Sphingobium yanoikuyae: one gene and its partners. The protein of the gene in region 1 binds, or shares a complex with, the protein of each later gene. Links are inferred from orthologs where the notes say so. Each region holds a gene or a part of one and is shown on either strand. Other genes may lie near its edges.

Region 1 (10,769 bases):
ATCGGTGCTGGCCAACGCCCCCTTTGCCCAGGCGATCGGCGCGCTCAAGAACCGGCCATCGCGGCGCGAGGTCGACCGCCGTTTCGTCTATATCGATCCCAAGCCCGGCCACCGGTCGATCCACCTCAACCGCGAGGGCGAGGAGGAGGTCGCGCCGACCGGCGAGAACGCCCCCCTGCCCGGCTTTTTCCGCACCATCTTCGGCGCGCTGTCGGACATTCCGCGCGAACAGCCGATCCGCGACAATCTGGAGGCGATCGACCGCCATTCCGCCCGCATCCGCCGCATGGGCCGGATCATCCAGGCGCTGCGCCCCGGCATCGAGGCGGAGGTGGAGGGGGCGATCGGCCGCATGCTGTTCCTCGACCGGCCGACGCCGGCGCGCCTGTCGGCCTGGCGCGGCAAGGCGCAGCAGCGCGCCGCCGCATCGGCCGGATTCGCCTTCCCCGCTTATGCCCATCTCAAGCTGTCGGGCATCGTCGAGGATCTGGCCGCGCGGCTGTTCCAGTTGAGCGGCGAGGATGCGCCGATGATGCGCGAAGCCTATCGCCAGGCGATCTGGAAGCAGGTGCGCGCGATCGGCGCCGACCAGTTGACCGAGGATGCCGGCTCCGCCGCCGCGCCCGTCCTGTTCTTCCGCACCCATGACCTGGCCTTCCGCATCCGCCGCCTGCGCTTCCTGGCGCGGCGGCTGGCCGAGACGCTGGAACTGGAGGCCGATGCCGACAGCGAGGCGGTGCAGGCGATGCACGACGCCATCTATCGCGCGCTCGCCCTCTACACCGAATGCGAGGGCAATGATTTCTACAATGACCATGTCCGCGCCGCCGCGGCGCAGGTGCCGACCGACGCCGGTGCCGCGCTGGAGGCGATGGCGCAGGCGCGTGGCCTGCGTGCCCGCGACGAGGCGGCCGACATGCTGCTGGCCGAGGCGCTCGCCAACCTGCCCAAGGCCGGGCGCCGCACCATGTTGCTGGCCTATCTCGGCTTCCCCTTCTCCGACATCGCGACCTTACCGTTGCTTCAAGGTGACGCTGTCGATGAATATGATCCGATAAAGGTCGACCGGATTTCGCCCGAAGATTGCACCGCCATCCGCGCCGGCGGCGCCAACGCCACGCTAAAAGGCATAGAATTCAACAATTTTGGCGCCTTCTTCAGTCGGGTTTATCGGGAGAATGACTATCTGTGGGGCCGGCTCCATGGGGTGGAACGCCTGCTGGATATCGTAATTTCCGCAATTCCTGCCCCAACCCGTCTTCCCGAAGGGGCGTTGCGCAACTATAGGCGGGCGGCGTTTCTGGCGATCCTCGACGAGGAAGAGTCGCGCTTGCCGCATGTTGCGGATCTGATCGCCGGACTGCGGGAGGAAATCGGGTGAAGGGGCGTTTGAAGCTGTTTCCGATGATGCTGGCGCTGGTGCTCGTCACCGGCTGCAAGGGCTCGTCCGATGACAGCGCACAGGCCGCCCCGGTCAGCACGCCGCAGCAGGTGGCCGTTGCCGTCGTCCAGCCCGATCCGCCGCCGCCCGCGCCCCCCGCCGTCCTGCCGTCGCGCCCGGCGCCGATCGTCACCGTCGGCCCGCCCGGCCCGACCAATTCGCTCGACCTGCCGCCGTCGAGCAATGCGGCCCAGCCCGCCCCCTTCCCGCGCGAAGTCACCGCCTTCATGGTCGACCGCGACAGCTGTGACCATTTCCGCGGCGAGGAACCCTATGATGCGGAACGGCGCGCCTATATCGAGGAAAGCGTCGCCGAACTCTGCTCCGGCACCGACGCGAAGCTGGCCTTGCTGCGCAAGCGCTACGAAAAAATGCCGGACGTCATCAGCGCGCTGAGCAGCTATGACGCCCGGATCGAGGGCGAGGAACCCTGAGGCCGCTTCAGGGTGACGGCGGCGTTTCGAGCGACTGAAGCGCGTTCAGCCGGAACGCATAGATGCTGCCACGACCGCCAATCTGGCCATTTCCTCCAGCTTGGCCGGCACGTCCCGCTTTGCCATCATCGCCATCGCGCCCGCCGCTACACATGCCCGGCCGCGAACCATGCGACCCGTGCGATCCGCCTGCACCAGCGGCTCCCGCTCCGCCGCCTTTTCCAGCCGCTCCACCACTTGTCAAAATGTCGCCCGCAGTAAAGATATCCGTCACCACGGGCAGGCCGATGACATAGACACGACCGCCATTGCCGCCATTTCCTCCTGCGCCGCCATTCCCGCCCGAACCACCGCGCCCACCATTGCCTCCATTGCCGGGGCCACTCTTGCAGATCTTCCAACTCGCTCGTCCGTCTCTACCATCCGCGCCGGCTCCGCCTTTGCCGCCCGAACCGCCGGCTCCCCCCGCGCCGCCCGGCACGCCTCGAAAATCAACGGCAATGCGCGCCTGGTTGATCTGCTCTGGTGTATTGATCGCCTCCAGCCGCCCAGCGACAATATAGATGTCGGGCACCGCGGTCGTGCCACCGGGGCGGCCATCGGTGCCACTGCCGCCCTGACCACCCGGACCACCATTTGCACCCGTGCGCTTGCCCTTGCGCCCGCCAGCGCCGGTTGCGCCAGCTTGGCCCTTCGACCCTGCCAGCAGCGCCATGTTGCGTTGAATGCTCAGCAAAGATTGCGGGTCTTCGATCCGCATCCGTCTGGCAAACAGCAATACCCAGGGGTGTGCGCCGGTAAATTCGATCGTCGAATTTTTCTTGAAAACCATTTCGTTGGCAGCGATCGTCTGGCCCTTCACCTTTTCGACGCCCCGTATCTGCACCGTCTCCGTGGCCCAATAGGCCCGGCCGATCGCGGCGCGCACGTCCGGCGGCAACGCGGCCAGATCGGCGGTCTCGATCGCCGCCCGCGCCTCGGCCATCGGAGCAGCCTCCTGCGCCTGCCCCGGCAGCGGCGCCATGACGCCCAGCAGCAACCATCCGATCCTCTTCATGACAGCCTTCGTCCACGCGCCGGCGCCTGTGCCGGCGGCGTGATGAAGGCCCGGATCAGCGCCTCTTTTCAATTGGCTGGACCAGACAAGATCATCCGCTTTGGAGCATCCTCAACGGATCATCCCGCTATCCGACCCCGCTGCATGATGACATTTCGATATCGTAACAAGGACATGGACGAACGCGCACCCGCGCCCGCGCGCCCATGCCCTTGCGCCTATTCGGATCAGCTTGTTGTCAGGCGGCGACCGCCAGGCAGGCTTCCCTGATGTCGCGGGCCAGTTCGTCGACCCGCTCCACCTGCGCATCCCAGGCGAACATGAATCGCGCGCCGCCGCCGATGAAGGTGTAGAAACGCCAGCCGCGCGCACGCAATGCGTCCAGCACCTCCGCGGGGGCCGACAGGAACAGCGCGTTGGCCTCCACCGGGAAGATCGGGCTGACATCGGGCAAGTCGGCGATCGCCGCCGCCAGCCGGCGCGCGCAATCATTGCCATGGCGGGCGTTGCGCAGCCAGGCACCGCTTTCCAGCAGGCCGATCCACGGCGCCGACAGGAAACGCATCTTCGACGCCAGCTGTCCCGCCTGCTTGCAGCGATAGTCGAAATCCTGCGCCAGCGCGCGGTCGAAGAAGATCACCGCCTCGCCCACGGCCATGCCATTCTTGGTGCCGCCAAAGCAGAGCACGTCGACGCCCGCCTTCCAGCTGATCTCCGCCGGATCGCAGCCCAGGCTGGCGCAGGCATGGGCGAAGCGCGCGCCGTCCATGTGCAGTTTCAGCCCCAGTTCGCGGCACACGGCGGAAATCGCGCGCACTTCCTCGACCGTGTAGACAAGGCCGGTCTCGGTCGGCTGGGTGATGGTGACGACGCGCGGCTTGGGGAAATGGATGTCGGACCGGCTGGTCGCCAGTTGCCGGATCGCATCCGGCGTCAGCTTGCCGTCGACCGAGGGCGCGGCAAGCAGCTTCGACCCGTTGGAGAAGAATTCCGGCGCGCCGCATTCGTCGGTCTCGACATGGGCGGCGGTCGAACAGATCACGCTATGATAGGATTGGCACAGCGCCGCGAGCGCCAGCGAATTGGCGGCGGTGCCGTTGAAGACGAAGAACACCTCCGCATCGCCGCCGAACAGGGTGCGGAAATTGTCGGCCGCGCGCTGCGTCCATTCATCCTCGCCATAGGCCGTTGCCGATCCGCTGTTCGCCGCGAGCATCGCATCGAGTGCCTCGGGGCAGGCCCCGGCATAATTGTCGCTGGCAAATTGCTGTGTGGAAATGGGCACGTCATGCTTCCGTCTGCTGGTGTGTGACCAAGCATCGGATCAACGTCGTCGTGGCTGCATGTCCCGTTGGATTGCCGGTCCGGCCACATCCCCCTCTTTCGAAAGGCACCACCTTGCTCGGGGAGCAGGTTGGTGTCGGACGTTGGCCCGACTCTTGATGTTGCCGGGGCGATTATCGGCCGGGCGATGCCGCGTCAAGCGTCAGCGCAGCAGTGCCTCTATCCCCTTCGCCAGATCGATGTCCCGTTGCGACAGGCCGCCGGCATCATGGGTGGTGAGCGTGATTTCGACGCGGTTATAGACGTTGGACCATTCGGGATGATGGTCCGCCTTTTCCGCCAGCAGCGCGACGCGCGTCATGAAGCCGAAGGCGGCGACGAAGTCGGGAAAGGTGAAGCTGCGCGCGATCCCGTCCGGTTCGGCGACCGCCGTCCATTCGGGCAAATCCGCCAGCGCGATCGCCCGTTCCGTTTCGTTCAGTCTGGCAAGCATTTCTCTATCCTGCGTTATTTCTTTCGCCTATGTGACAGCCATGCCTGACACTGGTCAATCGTTCCGCTTCGCCCCTACCCCACAGGAAATCGAGACACTCGCGCTGGAGGCCCTGAGCCGCCTGCCCGAGCCCTTCCGTTCCTATCTCTCCAATGTCGTGATGCTGGTCGAGGATTTCGCCGACCCCGATGTCCTGAAGGAGATGGAGATTGACGATCCGTTCGGCCTGACCGGCCTCTATAGCGGCCGTCCCTTCGGGCAGGAGGCGCAGACCGGCGACCTGCCGCCGACCGTGCATCTTTTCCGCCGCCCGCTGCTCGACGAATGGGTCGAAACCGGCGTGCCGCTCGAAGCGCTCATCACCCATGTCGTGGTGCATGAAATCGGCCATCATTTCGGCCTGTCGGACATCGACATGCATGTGCTGGAGGATATGGTCGCCCCATGAGCGGCGCGGCGCTGCGCCTGTCGGGCCTGGCCTGTCTGCGCGGCGGACGCCTGCTCTTTGCCGGCGTCGACCTGGTGCTGGCGGCCGGCGGCAGCGCCTTGCTGCACGGGCCGAACGGCATCGGCAAGTCGAGCCTGCTGCGCCAGTGCGCCGGATTGCTGCCCATCTATGCCGGTACCATCGATCGACAGGGCGGCGTCGCGCTAGCCGACGAGCGGCTGGCGCTCGACATGGAATTGCCGCTCCACCGCGCGCTCGGCTTCTGGGCACGGCTCGACCGGGTGGATGCGGCCGCGCTCGACCGCGCACTCCTCGCCATGGCACTCGCCCCCTTGCGCGACGTGCCCGTGCGCATGCTTTCCACCGGCCAGCGCAAGCGCGCCATGCTCGCCCGCGTGATTGCCAGCGGCGCGGATATCTGGCTGCTCGACGAACCGGCCAATGGCCTGGACGATGCGTCGGTCGCGCTGCTCGGCGCCGCGGTGGCGGACCATCTGGCGGCCGGCGGCATCGTCGTCGCCGCCTCGCACCAGCCTTTGCCGCTGACCGATCCGGTTCGGATCGAGATGGCCGCCCATGTGCCGGACCCGGCGCAGGAGGCGTCATGCGACTGATCGCCCTGCTCGTCGCCCGCGACCTGGGACAGGCCTGGCGCTCGGCCGGGCTGTGGCTGCCGGTCGCCTTCCTGTTGCTGGTCGCCAGCCTCTATCCCTTCGCGGTCGGTCCCGACGCCGCCCTGCTCGCCCGCACCGGTGGCGGCATGCTGTGGATCGCGGCGCTGCTCGCCAGCCTGCTGCCGGTCGACCGGCTGGTCGCGCCGGATCGCGATGCCGGCATCCTGGACCAGATCGCGCTGCGCGGCATCAGCGAGGAGATGGTGGTGATCGCCCGGCTGATTGCCCATTGGCTGGGTTTCGGCCCGCCGCTGATGATCGCCGCCCTGCCCGCAGCCGCGCTGCTGAAGCTGGACGGCGCGACGATCCTGACGCTGGAGGCCGGGCTGCTGATCGGCACCCCCGCGCTTGCCGCGCTCGGCCTGCTGGTGGCGACGCTGACCGCCGGACTGCGCTCGTCGGGCGCGCTGGCGGGCCTGCTCGCCCTGCCGCTGGCGGTGCCGCTGCTGATCTTTGGCGCGGGCACACTGGGCGATGGCAGCGGCGCCGCGTTCAAATTCCTGGGCGCCGCCTCCCTGCTGCTGGTCGCGATCACACCGATCGCGGGCGGCGCGGCGATCCGCGCGGGCCGGGAATGAGGTTTGTGCAACGCGCAAGGCGTTGACATTGGCGGGCCGCAATGGTCCCATGCTGCATCGCAACAAACTCCGATAGCGGGGCATGCCCGCCAAGCGCGAGGTGCCCGATGCCCGATCCGACTGCCGAGCCGCAAAGCCGCCTGATCGACCTGGCCCTGCAGGGCGGCGGCGCCCATGGCGCCTTCACCTGGGGCGTACTCGACCGCCTGCTGGAGGAACCCTGGCTGCGGATCGACGGCATATCCGGCACGTCGGCCGGGGCGATGAACGCGGCCGTGCTGGCGAGCGGCTATGCCCATGGCGGCGCGCCGGGTGCCCGCCGCGCCCTCACCCGCTTCTGGAGCAAGGTATCGGACGGGGCAATGTTCAGCCCGTTCCGCCGCAGTCCGCTCGACATAGCGCTCGGCCGCTGGACGCTCGATTATTCGCCGCTCTATGTCGGCATGGACCTGATGGCGCGGCTCTGCTCGCCCTATGATCTCAATCCGGGCGGGTTCAACCCGCTGACCGACATCCTCAACGAATGCGTCGATTTCGACCATCTTGCCGCCAGCCCGATCCGCCTGTTCATCACCGCGACCAGCGTGCGCACCGGCCAGGCCCGCGTGTTCCGCAATGCGGAGATCACCCCCGACGTGCTGCTCGCCTCCGCCTGCCTGCCGACCATGTTCCACGCGGTCGAGATCGATGGCGAGGCCTATTGGGATGGCGGCTATTCGGGCAATCCGACGCTGACACCGCTGGTGCGCGACTGCGATTCGGACGACACCATCCTGATCCAGGTAAACCCGGTCGAGCGCGCCACCGACCTCTATGCCGCACGCGACATTGCCAGCCGATTGAACGAGATTTCCTTCAACGCCGTGCTGTTGCAGGAAATCCGGATGATGGCGCTGCTGCGCCAGGTCGCCGACCCCGGCCATGGCGAAGGCGAGAAATGGGCGAAGATGCGCATCCACCGCATCGCCAGCGCCGACATGCTGCAATTCGGCCATTCGTCCAAGCTGAACGCCGAATGGGCTTTCCTGTGGAAGCTCAAGAAGATCGGGCGCAAGGCGGCGGACGATTTCCTGAAGGATCATGGCCAGGCGATCGGCCGGGAATCGACGCTCGATATCGACGCGCTGCTCGCCCATGTCTGAGGCATTGAGCTTCCTAGGCATATTGGTCGCGCTCGGCGCGCTGATCGCCATGGCCTATCGCGGCTGGAGCGTACTGTTCCTCGCCCCGGCGCTGGCGATGATCGCCGCCAGCTTTTCGGGCTATCCGATGCTGGCGAGCTGGACCCAGATCTTCATGGTCGCCGCCGCGGGCTTCCTCGCCCAATTTTTCCCGCTCTTCCTGCTCGGCGCGATCTTCGCCAAGCTGATGAACGACAGCGGATCGGTGCGCACCATTGCCGACGCCATGATCGGCTGGCTGGGGTCCGGCCGCGCGATCATGGCGGTGGTGCTGGCCGGCGCGATCCTGACCTATGGCGGGGTCAGCCTGTTCGTCGCCTTCTTCGTGCTGGTGCCGATGGCACAGGCGCTGTTCCGCGCCGGCAACATCCCCCGGCGGCTGGTGCCGGCTACCATCATCCTGGGCACATCGACCTTCACCATGACCGCCCTGCCCGGCACGCCAGCGATCCAGAATGTCATTCCCATGCCCTTCTTCGGCACCTCCATCTATGCGGCGCCAGGCCTGGGCCTGATCGCCGCGGTCATCATGCTCGCCGTGGGCCTGGGCTGGCTGCTGCGGGCACAGGCGGCCGCCGCCGCCCGGCAGGAGGGCTATGATCCCAGCCTGTCCCCCGTGGCGCCGGTCGACAGCGCGCGGATGCGCGAGCATACGACGACGGCCTCCACCTTCGACCCCGCAGAGATGGACAAGGGTGCGCCCACCGACGACCGCCCTTCGCTCGGCATCGCCTTCCTGCCGATCGGCGTGATGATCGGCTGCAACCTCATCCTCTCGCTCTGGCTGTTCCCGACCTGGGACGCGCCCTTCCTGGCGGAGCCTTTATGGGGCAGCACCAGCCTGGGCGCGGTTGCGGGCATATGGTCGGTGACGGCGGCGCTGATGATCGCGACGCTCGCCATCATCCTGTGCAACCGGGCGCGCCTCGTCAGCCTGCGCAACAGCATCGATTCGGGCGCCAACGCCGCCGTGCTGCCGATCATCAGCGTGGCGAGCCTGGTCGGCTTCGGCGCGGTGATCGCGGCGCTGCCCGCCTTCCACATGATCCGCGACTGGGTGCTGGGCATGGGGGGCGGGCCACTGGTATCGCTGGCGGTGGCGACCAACCTGCTCGCCGCGCTCACCGGGTCGGCCTCGGGCGGGCTCACCATCGCGCTGGAGGCGCTGGGGCCGACCTATATGGACATCGCCGCCCAGACCGGCACCGATCCCGCCATCATGCACCGGGTGGCGGTGATCGGGTCGGGCACGCTCGACATATTGCCGCATAATGGCGCGATCGTCACCCTGCTGGCGCTGAGCGGCGTCACCCACCGCGAATCCTATCTGGATATCGCCATGGCCGGCATCGTCAGCTCGCTTGCGGCACTGGTCGCCGTCATCCTGATCGGATCGACGATCGGCAGCTTCTGATCCCTTCGCTCCTTGGCCGGGTCGACAGGCGCGCGCGCATCGGCCATGGGCTGCGCCATGTTCGGCATTATCGCATCCCTGTTGTTCGTCCTGATCTGGTCCACCGGCTTCATCGTCGCCCGCGCGATGGTGCCCCATGGCGCGCCGGAGCTGATCCTGGCCGCGCGCCTGTGCCTGACCGCGCTGCTGCTGGGCGCGCTGGCGCTGCATGGGCGCCAGCCCTGGCCGCGCGGCCGGCAATTGGGGCTGCATCTGGCGGCAGGCGCGATGCTGCATGGCCTTTACCTGACGCTCAGCTGGTGGGCGGTCAGCCATGGCATGCCGGCCGGCATCATGTCGCTGCTGGGCGCGACCCAGCCGCTGATGGTCGCGGTCGCCAGCGTCGCGATCCTGGGCGAGCGCTTGCCCGCGCGCGCCTGGACCGGCCTTGCCATCGCCATCCTGGGCGTCGGCTGCGTGCTGATGCCGGCGATCGCCAAATCAGGCGCGGGCGCGATCACCCTGATCCCCGCCGTTGCCGGCATCGTCGCGGTGCTGGCGATGACCGGCGGCACGCTGATCCAGCGCGGCACGATCGGCGGCGATCCGATCTGGGTGTCGGGCGCGGTGCAGAATGCCGGCGGCGCGCTGGTGGCGATCGCCGCCACCCTGATCGTGGGCGAATGGCGCTGGGACAACAGCCCGATGATGTGGATCGGCCTTGGCTGGTCGGTGCTGGGCCTGTCGGCGGCCGGCCTGTCGCTGCTGGTCTGGCTGGTGCGCACCCAGGGGCCGACGCGCATGTCGATGCTGTTGCTGCTGGTGCCGCCGCTCGCCGCGGTCGAGGCCTGGCTGCTGTTCGGCGAGAAGCTCGGCCCGGTGCAGATCGCCGGCTTCGCGCTGGCGTTGGGCGGCGTGCTACTGGGCCGGTCGCAGCCCAAGCGGACCGAGGTGGTGGAGCCAGCCTGAACCGCCACCGCGCCGTCACAGGTTCGTCACATCCTGCAACATGGCGGTCATGATCGCGCGCTAGGGCGGGTCATGAGCAAATCCGGCCGCACCCCGCCGCTTCCCTCGATCCTGTCGCAGGCGACGGACATGCAGATGCAGATGACCCTGCGCCAGGTCGGCTTTGGCGCGCCGTCCGCCAATGCCGTGCCCCATGTGCCGCCCAAGCCGGCTCCAGCGCCGCGCGACGACAGCGCGCTCGCGCTCAAACGGCGCGACTGGCTGCTGAATGTCATGGAGCAGCAGCGCGCCCTGTCCCCCTACGCCTCCGGCCTGCTGACCGCCGACGCGCTGTCGGGCGAGGATTTCCTGCATAATTTCTATGCGCCCGGCCGCCCGGTCCTGATCAGGGGGGCGATGGACGGCTGGCCCGCCCGCGCAAAATGGACGCCGGATTATCTGGCCGATGCCATTGGCGGGGCGGAAATCGAATATCAGGGCGGCCGCGCACAGGCCGCCGACTATGAGCTGGCCAAGGACCGGCACAAGCGCCGCGCGCCCTTTCGCCAGTTCATCGACCTGGTGCGCGACGGCGGCAATGACGCCTATCTGACCGCCTATAACAGCGCGGCGAACGGCCCGGCCCTTGCGTCGCTACAGGCCGACCTTGGCCATCCCGACGCCTATCTGGCGCCGACGCCCGGCATGTTGTGGATCGGCGGCGCGGGCGCCTTCACCCCGCTGCATTTCGACCTCACCAACAATCTGCTGGCGCAGGTGACGGGCACCAAGCATGTCATCCTGGTGCCGCCATCGCAGACCCATCGGCTGGCGCATA
Region 2 (2,751 bases), 1.4 Mb from region 1 along the record:
AGGAGAAGGCGACCGACAGACCGACATAGCCAAGATAGAGCGTCGGCGGATGGAAGGCGAGGCCGGGATCCTGCAGCAGCGGGTTGAGCCCCTGCCCGTCCGCCGGTGCCGGGGAAATGCGGGCGAAGGGATTGGAGGAGAAGAGCAGGAAGGCATAGAAACCGAGGCTGATCGCCGCCTGCGCCCCCAGCGTCGCCATATGCGCGTCGCGCTTCAACGCGCGCTCGAACAGGGCCACTGCGGCTCCAGCGACGCCCATTACCGTGACCCAGAGCAGCATCGACCCTTCATGATTGCCCCAGGTTCCGGCGAACTTGTAGAGCCAGGGCTTGGCCGAATGGCTGTTGGTCGCCACCAGCAGCACCGACATGTCGGACCGCAGGAACAGGCTGATCAGCGCGACAAAGGCGGCTGCCGTCAGCACGCCTTGCAAAACAGCGACAGGTCGGACGGCGCCCAGCACCTCGCCCTTGCCGCCCGCCAGCCCCATGCCGACCAGAAACAGCTGGAGCAGCGCGAGGACCGCGGCAAACCACAGGGCGGCAAGACCGGCTTCGGCGATCATGGCGCGGCCTTCATCTCATGCGTGGTTTCATTATAGGTCATGCCGTCCAGTTCGCGCGGCATGTAGCGCTCGTCATGCTTGGCCAGCAAATTGGTGGCGACGAACCGCCCCTGCCGGTCGAAAGCGCCTTCCGCCACGACACCGCTGCCTTCCTTGAACAGGTCGGGCGCGATGCCGCTGAAGGTCGCCGGCACAGTCGCCTTGCCGTCGGTCACGTCGAAATTGATCGTCACCCCATCGGCCGCGCGCTTGAGGCTACCCTTCACCACCATGCCACCAAGACGGATCGCCTTGCCGGGCTCCACACCCTTGGTCTTCACATCGTTTGGCGCGTAGAAATAGGCCGCTTCGTCCTTCAGCGCCGATACGGCGAGCAGCCCGGCGCCGATGATCGCCACCAGCGCTGCGAGCGCCAGGATCAGCCGTTGATGCTTGGCCTTCATGTCCGGTCAGACAGTCGTTCGGCCTGACGTTCCGCCGCCCGCATCGCGCGCCAGCTGGCGATGGTGACGATCGCCGTACCCACCGCCGTCACGGCATAGGCGGCGATCACGAAAGCCCATTGGTTCATCTCTACCCTCTCGTCAGGCGCTGCATTCGCGCCTCGACCTTATTTTGTGCCAAGATTGCCCGCATCCGCATCAGTACGATCGCGGCGAACAACAAGGTGAAACCGAATAATGTCAGGCCGAGCGGCCAGAGCATCGATCCGTCGATGCTCGATCCGCGCATCGTGATGCTCGGCCCCTGGTGCAGGCTGTTCCACCAGACCACCGACCGATTGATGATCGGGATGTTGATCGCGCCGACCAGGCCGAAGATCGCGGTCACCGGGCTGACCCCGCCCTGTCCCTGCCGCGCCGACGCGTTGGCCAGGGCGATATAGCCCAGATAGAGAAAGAGCAGGACCAGCATGGACGTCATGCGCCCGTCCCATTCCCACCAGGTGCCCCAGGTCGGCCGCCCCCAGATCGAACCGGTCATCAGGCAGATGGCGGTGAACAACGCGCCCGGCGCCGCGATCGCGCGGCCGGCTACGGAAGCCAGCGGATGGCGCCAGACCAGTTGCATCAGCCCGGACACGGCGATGCCGGTCCAGCCCGCCATGCCGAGCCACGCGGCCGGCACATGTATATAGAGTATGCGCACCGTATCGCCCTGCAGATAATCCGCCGGCGTCAGGAACAGACCCGAAGCGCAGCCGGCCAGCAGCAGCACGAGGCCGGGCCAAAACAGCCAGCCCGTCATCGGACGGGCGATCTTCAGGAAGCGGGCGGGATTGGCAAAACGGTGCATGAGTACAGGTTTCTTAGCGACACCCGAACGCCAACGCCAGTGGCCGTTTAGCCCATGGAAAAGCCTGCAAAACGCAGCGTTGCCACGATTGGCCACGCTTTTTTGTTACAGGCAGGCGACAAATCGACCGGGAAGGACTATATGCGCGCGAAAGGTCGCCCCAGAGGGGTGGTCAGGAACGGCAATGGACCCGCTCACACCCATGATTACGACGAATCCTTTCGACGACGACAAGTTGCGCGAAGAATGCGGCATTTTTGGCGTATCCGGCGCAGAAACCGCGTCCGCGATGGTAGCGCTCGGCCTTCACGCCCTGCAGCATCGCGGCCAGGAAGCGGCAGGCATCACCAGCTGGGACGGGCATGATTTCCATACCCATCGCGCCATGGGCCATGTCGCCGGCAATTTCGACCGCGACGAGGTGATTCGGGGCCTTCCCGGCGACACGGCCTGCGGCCATGTCCGTTACTCGACCACCGGCGAAACCTCGCTGCGCAACGTCCAGCCGCTCTATGCCGAACTCAATTCCGGCGGTTTCGCGGTGGCCCATAACGGCAATATCTCCAACGCGATGAAGGTCCGGCGCGAACTGATCCGCCGCGGCTCCATCTTCCAGTCGACCTCGGACACCGAAGTCATCATCCATCTGGTCGCGACGTCCAATTATCGCACCCTGCTCGACAAGTTCATCGATGCGCTGAAGCAGATCGAAGGCGCCTATTCGCTAATCGTGATGACCCCCGAGGGCATGATCGCCTGCCGCGATCCGCTCGGCATCCGCCCGCTGGTGATGGGCAAGCTGGGCGATTCGACCATCTTCGCTTCGGAAACCGTCGCACTCGACGTGGTCGGCGCCGACTATGTCCGCTCGATCGATCCGGGCGAACTCG
Region 3 (10,778 bases), 1.4 Mb from region 1 along the record:
CATCAAGAATGATGATCCGGCCGGCGCGGAAGGCTTGCTCACCGCTGGCGAAGCGGGCCTGACGCCCGAAGGCCTGACCGAGGTGCGCCAGCGTGTCGCCTGGGCCTATTATATCGAAAGCGACGATCTCAACGCGCGCCGCATGGCTGCGCGTGCGCTCGAAACTCGTACCGGCGGCGACTGGACCGTGCAGGCACACTGGACCACGGGCCTGGCCGCCTGGCGCCAGAATGATTGCCGCGCTGCCGCCCCGGCCTTCGCCAATGTCGCCGCACTGGCGGGCGACGCCGACATGCGCGCGGCCGGCGCCTATTGGGCATCGCGCGCCTATATGGTCTGCGGCGAGGCCGAGAAGGTCGAGAATATGCTGAAGCTCGCGGCGCGATCCGACGAGACATTCTATGGCCTGCTCGCCCGCGAGAGCCTGGGCATGCCACTGGGCGGCGCGACCATGAACGCGCGTTTCAGCGACAATGACTGGCGCCAGCTCAAAGACAGCCCCAATGTCCGCAGCGCGATCGCGCTGGCCGATATTGGCGAGAATGGCCGCGCCGACGAGATTTTGCGCTATCAGGCGAAGCTTGGCGGCACGACCCAATATGATGCGCTGCTCCGCCTGGCCAGCGCGCTCAACCTGCCCGCAACCCAGCTCTGGCTCGCCCATAATGGCCCGGCCGGCAAGCAGCCCGACAGTTTCGCCCGCTTCCCGGCGCCGGCCTGGCGGCCGGACGGCGGCTGGCGTGTCGACCCGTCGCTGATCTACGCCCATACGCTGCAGGAATCCGGCTTCCGTTCGGACGTCGTCTCCAGCGCCGGCGCCCGCGGCCTGATGCAGGTCCGCCCCGGAACCGCCGGCGATGTCGGCCTGTCCAACGCATCGCAGCTGTTCGTGCCGTCCACCAACATGGAATATGGCCAGCGCTATCTGGAATCGCTCCGCGACATGAGCGCGACGGGCGGCCTGCTGCCCAAGGTGATGGCCGCCTATAATGCCGGCCCGCTGCCGGTCGAACGCTGGAACAGCGAGGTGAAGGACAAGGGCGATCCCCTGCTCTTCATCGAATCCCTGCCCTATTATGAAACCCGCGCCTATGTGAACATCGTCATGCGCAACTATTGGATGTACCAGATCCAGGCAAAGGGCGAGGCGGATTGCCTGACCGGTATGGCGCAGGGCATGTGGCCAACCTTTCCCAATGCCAAGGGCGTCAAGCTGGTGCGTCTCAGCAAGGCCGATGGCCGGGCGATGCTCGCCGGCGGATCGGACTGATGCCGATCGACGAGGGCCGGACCTTCCTGCCCGTCCGCATCGCCGTCCTGACCGTTTCCGACACCCGCACCTTGGCCGATGACCGGTCCGGCGACACGCTGGTCGAGCGCCTGACCGGCGCAGGTCATGTCCTGGCCGACCGGCTGATCGTTATCGATGATCGCCGCGCCATCGTCGCGCGCCTTCAAGCCTGGATCGACGATCCGCAGGTCGATGTGATCCTGACCACTGGCGGCACCGGCGTCACCGGCCGGGACGTCACGCCCGAGGCACTGGCCCAGGTGCAGGACAAGGAAATTCCCGGTTTCGGCGAACTCTTCCGGTGGCTCAGCTATCAGTCGATCGGCACCTCGACCATCCAGTCGCGCGCCACCGCCTGCGTCGCGCGCGGCACCTATATCTTCGCCCTGCCCGGCTCGACCGGCGCGGTCCGCGACGCCTGGGACGGCATTCTCGCCAGCCAGCTCGACAGCCGGTTCCGCCCCTGCAATTTCGTCGAACTGATGCCGCGCCTCACCGAGCGCTGAGCGGCTGTTTGGAAAATCGCAAAAGGGCGATTTTTCGTTACGGTTCCGGCCCGCGCCCCTTCACTTCTTGAGCGTGGGCGCCGGGTTCTCCTTGAAGAATTTGCTGAGTTCGCCGAGCATCACTGACCACCAGTCGACCACGTCGGCGAAATTCTCCTGGTTGAGACCGCCGATCGTGCTGACGTCATAGGACACGTCCAGCGTCTTGTCGTCGGCCAGCGACATCTGGATGAAGCGCTTGGACTGGTTCCACTTGTTCGCCAGCTCGACCGTGTTGCCGCCATCATCCGCGAAATTGATACCGAACTGCAACGAGTTGCAGTCCTTCATCTCTTCGCAGCCATAGAAATAGATGGTGAAATTATAGCCGCTGGCAGCGCTCTCGATCATCGGATTGCCGGTTGACTTGCTCTTGGTCAGCGCCGCCTTGTAACCTGCCGCCTGCAACGCATCGGCCACCGACTGGGGTCGGCTGGCGCAGACCATATTTGCGGCACAATCCGTCGTCGGCGTCGCGGCATCGGCCGCGCCTGCCATCATCATCAGAGCCGGAACAAGCCACCAGGCACGCATGATATTTCCCCCTGCTTTCTAGGGGGCAGCCATGACGCGTCCGAAGCGGCCTTGTCAATGAGTTCATGATATGTTCTTATTTCAAGATGGCGATTATTCCCGGACGCGGCGCAACGCACAACCAGGCAAGCAGCCGGTTCAACCTGGCCGCGCGCGAGGCGGACGGCGACTGGCTCGACGCCGTGGAAGCGATCGACGGACCGGCCCAGAAACTGCGCACCAGCGTCTCGCTGATCACGCCGCGTACGATCATCTCGCGCAACACGTCGCCCGACATCGCCTTCTCCCAGTCGATCAACGCCTATGCCGGCTGCGAGCATGGCTGCATCTATTGCTTTGCCCGGCCGACCCACGCCTATCATGATCTGTCGCCGGGGCTGGATTTCGAAACACGCCTGTTCGCCAAGCCGGACGCGGCGGCGCTGCTGCGCAAGGAACTGGCGCGCGGTAATTACAGCGTCTCGCCCATCGCCATGGGCACGAATACCGATCCCTATCAGCCGATCGAGAAGGATTGGGAGATCACGCGCCAATTGCTGGAGGTGATGGTGGAATGCCGCCATCCGGTCTTCATCACCACCAAGTCCGACCGCATCCTGCGCGACATCGACCTGCTTGCCGATCTGGCGCGCGACAATCTGGTCGCGGTGATGATTTCGGTCACCTCGCTTGATCCCAAGGTCGCCCGTACGCTGGAGCCGCGCGCGCCCCATCCCGAACGGCGGATCGCCGCGATCGCTCGCCTGACTGAAGCCGGTGTGCCGGTATCGGCCAACATGTCGCCGATCATCCCGGCAATCAACGACCATGAGATCGAACAGGTGGTGGCGCGGCTCGCCATGGCCGGCGCGCAGGACGTCAACTACATCCTGGTCCGCCTGCCGGATGAGGTCGCACCGTTGTTCCGCGCCTGGCTGGAAACCCATTATCCCGATCGCGCCGGCAAGGTGATGGCGATGATCCGGGACATTCGCGGCGGCCGCGACAATGATCCCGATTTCGGCAGCCGGATGCGCGGCCAGGGCGTCTGGGCCGACCTGACCCGCGCCCGCTTCACCAAGGCCCGCCGCAAGGCCAATCTGGGCCAGGCGCGAATCAGCGTCCGCACCGATCTGTTCCGGCCGCCCGAGGGTGCCCAGATGCAGCTCTTCTAAGCGCCCCTAAATCTCGACCTGGCTACCCAGTTCGACCACGCGATTGGTCGGCAGACGGAAGAACTCCATCGCACTTTCCGCGTTGCGGAGCATCCAGGCGAAGATCTTCTCGCGCCACAGCGGCATGCCGGGATTGGCCGAAGGCAGCAGCGTCTGGCGCGCCAGGAAGAAGCTGGTGTCCATCATCTTGAACGCCTGGCCACAACCGGTGACATTCTTGAGCGCGGCCGGAACATCCGGCTCCTGCATGAAGCCATATTGCAGCACCAGACGGAAGAAGCCGCGCCCCAGATCCTCCAGCTTGCACCGGCCGTCATCCTCGACCACCGGCACATCCTTGATCTTGACCGTCAACAGGATCACCCTCTCATGCAGCACCTTGTTGTGCTTGAGATTATGCAGCAGCGCATGCGGCACGCCATCGGGCGTCGAGGTCATGAAGACAGCGGTGCCCGGCACGCGCACCGCGCTGTTGGCGGCCGAAGCCACGAATACCGGGATCGGCATCGCTGCCTCGCGCAGCCGTTCCTGCACCAGCCGGCGCCCACGAGACCAGGTGGTCAGCAAGGTGAAGACGACGAAGCCGATCAGCAGCGGGAACCAGCCGCCGTCGGGCACCTTGGTCAGATTGGCCGCCAGATAGGCGCCATCGACCAGGTAGAAGACGGCAAGCAGCGGCGCGGCATAATACCATTTCCAGTGCCACAGGCGGTAAAGCACCACGGTCAGCAGCACATTGTCGATGAACATCGCACCGGTGACGGCAATGCCATAAGCCGCGGTCAGGTTGGACGAGGTCTTGAAAACCAGCACCAGCAGGATGACCATCACCATCAGCCCCCAGTTGATCAGGGGAATGTAGATCTGGCCGGCCGTCGAGGCGCTGGTATGCTCGATCCGCAGACGCGGCATGAAGCCGAGTTGGATCGCCTGCTGTGTGACCGAGAAAGCGCCGGATATCACGGCCTGCGAGGCGATGATCGCCGCCAGCGTGGCAAGGCCGATCAGCGGCAACTGCATCCATTGCGGCGCGAGATTGTAGAAGGGGCTGTGCAGCGCCGCAGCGCCCTCACGGAAGAGCAGTGCGCCCTGCCCCATATAGTTGAGCATCAGCGCCGGCAGCACGAAGATCAGCCAGGAGACGCGGATCGGGCTGCGGCCGAAATGGCCCATATCGGCATAGAGCGCTTCGGCGCCCGTCACCGCCAGCACGACCGAGCCCAGCGCCAGGAAGGCGGGCAGCGGATCGGTGGCAAAGAACATCACCGCCCAATAGGGATTGAAGGCGTAGAGAATGCCCGGCGTCTTGACGATGCTGAGCACGCCAAGCGACGCGATCGTCACGAAATATATCAGCATGATCGGCCCGAACAGGGTCGCAACCTTGTTGGTCCCCAGGCCCTGGATCCAGAACAGGCCGAGCAGGATCAGCACCGCAACCGGCAGGATCGCCGGCGCCAGATTGGCATTATAGACCGCCAGGCCTTCCACCGCCGACAGCACGGAAACCGCCGGCGTGATCATCGAATCGCCGTAGAAGAGAGCCGTCGCGAACACGCCCAGCAGCACGATGCCACGCGACCAGCGCTGCGTCTTGGTCTGGCCGTTGATCAGCGCCAGCAGCGCCAGGCTACCGCCCTCGCCCTTATTGTCGGCGCGCATGATGATGCTGACATATTTGAGCGTCACGACCAGCATCATCGACCAGAACATCAGGCTGATGACGCCCAATATATGGTCGGGATCAAGGTCAAGATGATGGTGCCCCGCAAAAGTTTCGCGGAAGGCGTAGAGCGGGCTGGTGCCGATATCGCCGAAGACGATACCGATCGCGCCGACGACCAGCTTGGCCGTGGCTTTCTGGCGGGCATGGCCATGCCCATCCTGCTCGCCGTCTTCGGGGACGGCGACCGCGCTGTCATCAGCCATGAAGGAAATGCTCGATCATCAATATCATGTCGCAACCCTTGCCAGGGCAATTCTCATTCCAAGGACGGAGCCCAGCAAACCGCCGGCCCCTACCATGGGCACAGGGTTCACGCAATGATCGCCCCGATGCGGATCATCGCGAAGCCGCATCCATCGCCAACATGGCATCGATACGCGCGATATTCGCCTGCAGTTCCGCCTTGATCTTGCTGCCTTCGGGCGCCGATTGCGCCAGCGGCAACCATTGTTTGCGCGCCGCGTCCAACTGCCCGGCCTGGGCGAGGGCGAGGCCATAGAAATAGCGCGGCGCCGGCCCTTCCGGGTCCAGCCGCAACGCCTGCCGATAGGCATAGTCGGCCGCCGGCGCGACCACGCCATCGGCATGCGCAACCAGCGCATTCCCCATGCCGAGCCACAGATTGGCGTCGTCCGGCGCCTGCTTGAGGCCGGAGAGCAGGATGTTGGCTGCCTCCTTGGTCAGGCCGCGCCGCCCGTAGGAATCCGACATGATCAGCCATTGGCCGGCCGGGCCATAGCGCTCCGCCAGGCTGCGGCGTCGCTCCGCGAGCTTCTCGTCGAACTGCGCTTCCTTCTCAGCCGCGACCTGTCGCGGCGCGCCGGCTAGGCCGGGATGCCCCTGCCAGGCATAGCCCGCGAGCCCGACCAGCAAAGCCGCCGCAACAATCTCCCGCGTCACGCGCGGAATGCGCCCGATGAAGCAGAGCGCCGCCATGGCAAGGATGGCGATGCCGAAAGCAATGATCCAGCCCGTCATGCCCGCGGTCTCCGCTTGATCCGTCCGCGCATCAACAATAGCCCCAATGCAAGCAACACGATCGGCGCGGCCCATAACGGCCAGAGGATCGGCGCGGCCGTCGGCTCATAGCTGACCCAGTCGCCATAGCGCTCGATCAGCCAGCGCCTGATATGCTCAGGCTCCTCCCCCGACCTGATCCGCTCGCGTATCTCGGAGCGCATGTCGCCAGCCATGCTGGCGTTCGAATCGGCGATCGACTGGCTCTGGCAGGTCAGGCAGCGGATGGTTTCCATCAGCGCCTTCGCCTTGCGCTCCAGCGCCGGATCGTCGAGCTGCCGATCGGCATAGGGCGCGGGCGGCAGGGCGGTCTGCGCCTGAACCGGCGCTGCCAGCATCAACAGGAGAAGAGAAAGCAGCCCCCTCATCATTGTGCGTCCTTCAGCCGTTGCAGCAGCATCGGCACGTCATCGGCGCGGATGTCACCAATATGCTGATAGGCGATCCTGCCCCTGCCATCGATCACGAAGGTTTCCGGCACGCCCGACGAGCCCAGCGCGATCTGCACGCCACTGCGCGCATCCAGGCCGATCCGGCTATAGGGATTACCGTTGCGCGCCAGGAAGGCGTCGACATCGGGCCGGGCATCGCGGATCGCAATCGCGTCTATCGCCACCCCAGCCTGCTTGAGCGCCATCAGTTGCGGCGCCTCCGCCGCGCAGGGAATGCACCAGCTGGCAAAGATGTTGAGCAGGCGCGGCTTGCCATCCGCCAATTGCGTGCTGGCGAGCGCGGGACGATCGCTGGCAGCAGCCGGCAGGGTGAAGGCCGGCAAAGCCTGGCCAATCAGCTTGGAGGTGATGACGCGGTCATCCGGCTTGAACAGGCCGCTTGCGAACAGCGCGAAGAAGCCGAGGAACAGGACAAGCGGTAGCCAGATCAGCAGCTTCCTCATGCCATTGCCCTCCGCGCCCGCCATTTCATCAGCCAGCCGCGCCGCTCTCGTCCGACCAGCGCCAGCAGGCCGCCCAGCGCGATCATGATGCCGCCCAGCCAGATCAGCGTCACGAACGGCTTCCACCAGATCCGCATCTGCCAGCGGCCGGCATCGGCTTCCTGCCCCAGCACGACATAGAGCTGGCCATTCCACCGGGTCAGCAGCGCCGCTTCCGTCGTGGTCGTCGGCGGCGAGGCGAAGAAGCGCGATTGCGGATGGATCACGACCGCGCGGCCGCTGCGCTCCGCAATGACGTCCGCCTGCAACGCCGTCCAATTGTCGCCGGCAAGCGGCAGGATGCGCTGGAAGCGCAGCGTCCAGCCGGCCGTCTCGATGCTGTCGCCCGGCCGGACTGCCACCAGCTTCTCAACCGTGAACGCCGAATCGCAGGCCATGCCCGCCAGGCTGACGGCACAGCCCAGATGGGCGATCACCATGCCATAGGTAAAGAGCGGCGTGCGGCGCAGATTGCGCTTCCAGAGCGGCGCGAGCGATCCTACGCCCACGGCCAGCGCCACCACCAGCCCGCAATAGGGCAACAGCCCGATCCGGCCCCAGGCGAGCGCGCCGACCAGCACCACGGTCGCCAGTGCGACCGCCGCCGGAACAAGCATGCGCCCGGCCACGGCGCGCGCCTGATCCCGGCGCCAGCGGGTAAGCGGCCCTGCCGCCATGACGATCAGCAGGATGAGCGCAATCGGCCCGGCAATGCGATCGAAATAGGGCGCGCCGACCGACACCTTGTGCCCGAATGCTTCGGTCATCAGCGGGTAAAGCGTGCCGATCAGCACCAGCCCGAGGATCACCGAAAGCAACAGGTTGTTGACCACCAGGAAGGTTTCGCGGCTGACCAGTTCGAACGGCGCGCCCTCGCGCACCGTGCCGATCCGCCAGCCGAACAGAGCCAAGGCGCCGCCAATATAGAGCGCCAGCAAGGCCAGGATGAAGCTACCCCGCTCCGGATCGACAGCGAAGGCATGGACGCTGGTCAATATGCCCGACCGGACCAGGAAGGTGCCGACCATCGACATGGAGAAGGCAACGACGGCCAGCATCACCGTCCATGCGCGCAGCGCGTCGCGGGTCGCCAGCACGGTCACGCTGTGCAGCAGCGCGGTCGCCGCCAACCAGGGCATAAGCGACGCATTTTCGACCGGATCCCAGAACCACCAGCCGCCCCAGCCCAGCTCATAATAGGCCCAATAGCTGCCCGCGGTGATGCCAAGCGTCAGCATGACCCAGGCGGCCAGCACCCAGGGGCGCATGGCGCGGGCGAAGGCGGCGTCCACCTGCCGCGTCAGCAAGGCCCCGACCGCGAAGGAGAAGGCGACCGACAGACCGACATAGCCAAGATAGAGCGTCGGCGGATGGAAGGCGAGGCCGGGATCCTGCAGCAGCGGGTTGAGCCCCTGCCCGTCCGCCGGTGCCGGGGAAATGCGGGCGAAGGGATTGGAGGAGAAGAGCAGGAAGGCATAGAAACCGAGGCTGATCGCCGCCTGCGCCCCCAGCGTCGCCATATGCGCGTCGCGCTTCAACGCGCGCTCGAACAGGGCCACTGCGGCTCCAGCGACGCCCATTACCGTGACCCAGAGCAGCATCGACCCTTCATGATTGCCCCAGGTTCCGGCGAACTTGTAGAGCCAGGGCTTGGCCGAATGGCTGTTGGTCGCCACCAGCAGCACCGACATGTCGGACCGCAGGAACAGGCTGATCAGCGCGACAAAGGCGGCTGCCGTCAGCACGCCTTGCAAAACAGCGACAGGTCGGACGGCGCCCAGCACCTCGCCCTTGCCGCCCGCCAGCCCCATGCCGACCAGAAACAGCTGGAGCAGCGCGAGGACCGCGGCAAACCACAGGGCGGCAAGACCGGCTTCGGCGATCATGGCGCGGCCTTCATCTCATGCGTGGTTTCATTATAGGTCATGCCGTCCAGTTCGCGCGGCATGTAGCGCTCGTCATGCTTGGCCAGCAAATTGGTGGCGACGAACCGCCCCTGCCGGTCGAAAGCGCCTTCCGCCACGACACCGCTGCCTTCCTTGAACAGGTCGGGCGCGATGCCGCTGAAGGTCGCCGGCACAGTCGCCTTGCCGTCGGTCACGTCGAAATTGATCGTCACCCCATCGGCCGCGCGCTTGAGGCTACCCTTCACCACCATGCCACCAAGACGGATCGCCTTGCCGGGCTCCACACCCTTGGTCTTCACATCGTTTGGCGCGTAGAAATAGGCCGCTTCGTCCTTCAGCGCCGATACGGCGAGCAGCCCGGCGCCGATGATCGCCACCAGCGCTGCGAGCGCCAGGATCAGCCGTTGATGCTTGGCCTTCATGTCCGGTCAGACAGTCGTTCGGCCTGACGTTCCGCCGCCCGCATCGCGCGCCAGCTGGCGATGGTGACGATCGCCGTACCCACCGCCGTCACGGCATAGGCGGCGATCACGAAAGCCCATTGGTTCATCTCTACCCTCTCGTCAGGCGCTGCATTCGCGCCTCGACCTTATTTTGTGCCAAGATTGCCCGCATCCGCATCAGTACGATCGCGGCGAACAACAAGGTGAAACCGAATAATGTCAGGCCGAGCGGCCAGAGCATCGATCCGTCGATGCTCGATCCGCGCATCGTGATGCTCGGCCCCTGGTGCAGGCTGTTCCACCAGACCACCGACCGATTGATGATCGGGATGTTGATCGCGCCGACCAGGCCGAAGATCGCGGTCACCGGGCTGACCCCGCCCTGTCCCTGCCGCGCCGACGCGTTGGCCAGGGCGATATAGCCCAGATAGAGAAAGAGCAGGACCAGCATGGACGTCATGCGCCCGTCCCATTCCCACCAGGTGCCCCAGGTCGGCCGCCCCCAGATCGAACCGGTCATCAGGCAGATGGCGGTGAACAACGCGCCCGGCGCCGCGATCGCGCGGCCGGCTACGGAAGCCAGCGGATGGCGCCAGACCAGTTGCATCAGCCCGGACACGGCGATGCCGGTCCAGCCCGCCATGCCGAGCCACGCGGCCGGCACATGTATATAGAGTATGCGCACCGTATCGCCCTGCAGATAATCCGCCGGCGTCAGGAACAGACCCGAAGCGCAGCCGGCCAGCAGCAGCACGAGGCCGGGCCAAAACAGCCAGCCCGTCATCGGACGGGCGATCTTCAGGAAGCGGGCGGGATTGGCAAAACGGTGCATGAGTACAGGTTTCTTAGCGACACCCGAACGCCAACGCCAGTGGCCGTTTAGCCCATGGAAAAGCCTGCAAAACGCAGCGTTGCCACGATTGGCCACGCTTTTTTGTTACAGGCAGGCGACAAATCGACCGGGAAGGACTATATGCGCGCGAAAGGTCGCCCCAGAGGGGTGGTCAGGAACGGCAATGGACCCGCTCACACCCATGATTACGACGAATCCTTTCGACGACGACAAGTTGCGCGAAGAATGCGGCATTTTTGGCGTATCCGGCGCAGAAACCGCGTCCGCGATGGTAGCGCTCGGCCTTCACGCCCTGCAGCATCGCGGCCAGGAAGCGGCAGGCATCACCAGCTGGGACGGGCATGATTTCCATACCCATCGCGCCATGGGCCATG

Evidence for each region.
Region 2: the proteins of HH800_RS03585 (region 1) and ccmC are in contact, whole or in part, in a solved structure (PDB 8CE8), measured with the Escherichia coli proteins. The link is inferred for Sphingobium yanoikuyae from one-to-one orthologs.
Region 3: the proteins of HH800_RS03585 (region 1) and ccmE are in contact, whole or in part, in a solved structure (PDB 8CE8), measured with the Escherichia coli proteins. The link is inferred for Sphingobium yanoikuyae from one-to-one orthologs.

The regions. Positions count from the first base shown.
Region 1 is NZ_CP053021.1:669,387-680,155, reverse strand. Bases 4,624-7,585 are described here. They hold HH800_RS03585 (heme exporter protein CcmB), read left to right. Parts: upstream 4,624-5,761; coding sequence 5,762-6,409; downstream 6,410-7,585. Other genes in these bases: HH800_RS03575 (GntP family permease), read left to right, coding at 7,544-7,585; HH800_RS03580 (patatin-like phospholipase family protein), read left to right, coding at 6,517-7,551; ccmA (heme ABC exporter ATP-binding protein CcmA), read left to right, coding at 5,154-5,771; HH800_RS03595 (metallopeptidase family protein), read left to right, coding at 4,750-5,157; HH800_RS03600 (4a-hydroxytetrahydrobiopterin dehydratase), read right to left, coding at 4,624-4,709. In the rest of the region: HH800_RS03620 (patatin-like protein), read left to right, coding at 1-1,381; HH800_RS03615 (hypothetical protein), read left to right, coding at 1,378-1,875; HH800_RS03610 (hypothetical protein), read right to left, coding at 1,883-2,932; HH800_RS03605 (threonine aldolase family protein), read right to left, coding at 3,171-4,217; more of HH800_RS03600, read right to left, coding at 4,419-4,623; more of HH800_RS03575, read left to right, coding at 7,586-9,004; HH800_RS03570 (DMT family transporter), read left to right, coding at 9,050-9,952; HH800_RS03565 (cupin-like domain-containing protein), read left to right, coding at 10,025-10,769. UniProt on the Escherichia coli protein: Required for the export of heme to the periplasm for the biogenesis of c-type cytochromes.
Region 2 is NZ_CP053021.1:2,091,591-2,094,341, forward strand. It holds ccmC (heme ABC transporter permease CcmC), read right to left. Parts: upstream 1,862-2,751; coding sequence 1,139-1,861; downstream 1-1,138. Other genes in the region: HH800_RS10340 (heme lyase CcmF/NrfE family subunit), read right to left, coding at 1-565; ccmE (cytochrome c maturation protein CcmE), read right to left, coding at 562-1,008; ccmD (heme exporter protein CcmD), read right to left, coding at 1,005-1,136; purF (amidophosphoribosyltransferase), read left to right, coding at 2,064-2,751. UniProt on the Escherichia coli protein: Required for the export of heme to the periplasm for the biogenesis of c-type cytochromes.
Region 3 is NZ_CP053021.1:2,083,069-2,093,846, forward strand. What follows is about bases 7,808-10,778. They hold ccmE (cytochrome c maturation protein CcmE), read right to left. Parts: upstream 9,531-10,778; coding sequence 9,084-9,530; downstream 7,808-9,083. Other genes in these bases: HH800_RS10340 (heme lyase CcmF/NrfE family subunit), read right to left, coding at 7,808-9,087; ccmD (heme exporter protein CcmD), read right to left, coding at 9,527-9,658; ccmC (heme ABC transporter permease CcmC), read right to left, coding at 9,661-10,383; purF (amidophosphoribosyltransferase), read left to right, coding at 10,586-10,778. Also shown: HH800_RS10300 (lytic transglycosylase domain-containing protein), read left to right, coding at 1-1,270; moaB (molybdenum cofactor biosynthesis protein B), read left to right, coding at 1,270-1,797; HH800_RS10310 (YbjN domain-containing protein), read right to left, coding at 1,858-2,370; HH800_RS10315 (PA0069 family radical SAM protein), read left to right, coding at 2,457-3,524; HH800_RS10320 (potassium transporter Kup), read right to left, coding at 3,531-5,453; HH800_RS10325 (tetratricopeptide repeat protein), read right to left, coding at 5,587-6,228; HH800_RS10330 (cytochrome c-type biogenesis protein), read right to left, coding at 6,225-6,635; HH800_RS10335 (redoxin family protein), read right to left, coding at 6,635-7,162; more of HH800_RS10340, read right to left, coding at 7,159-7,807. UniProt on the Escherichia coli protein: Heme chaperone required for the biogenesis of c-type cytochromes. Transiently binds heme delivered by CcmC and transfers the heme to apo-cytochromes in a process facilitated by CcmF and CcmH.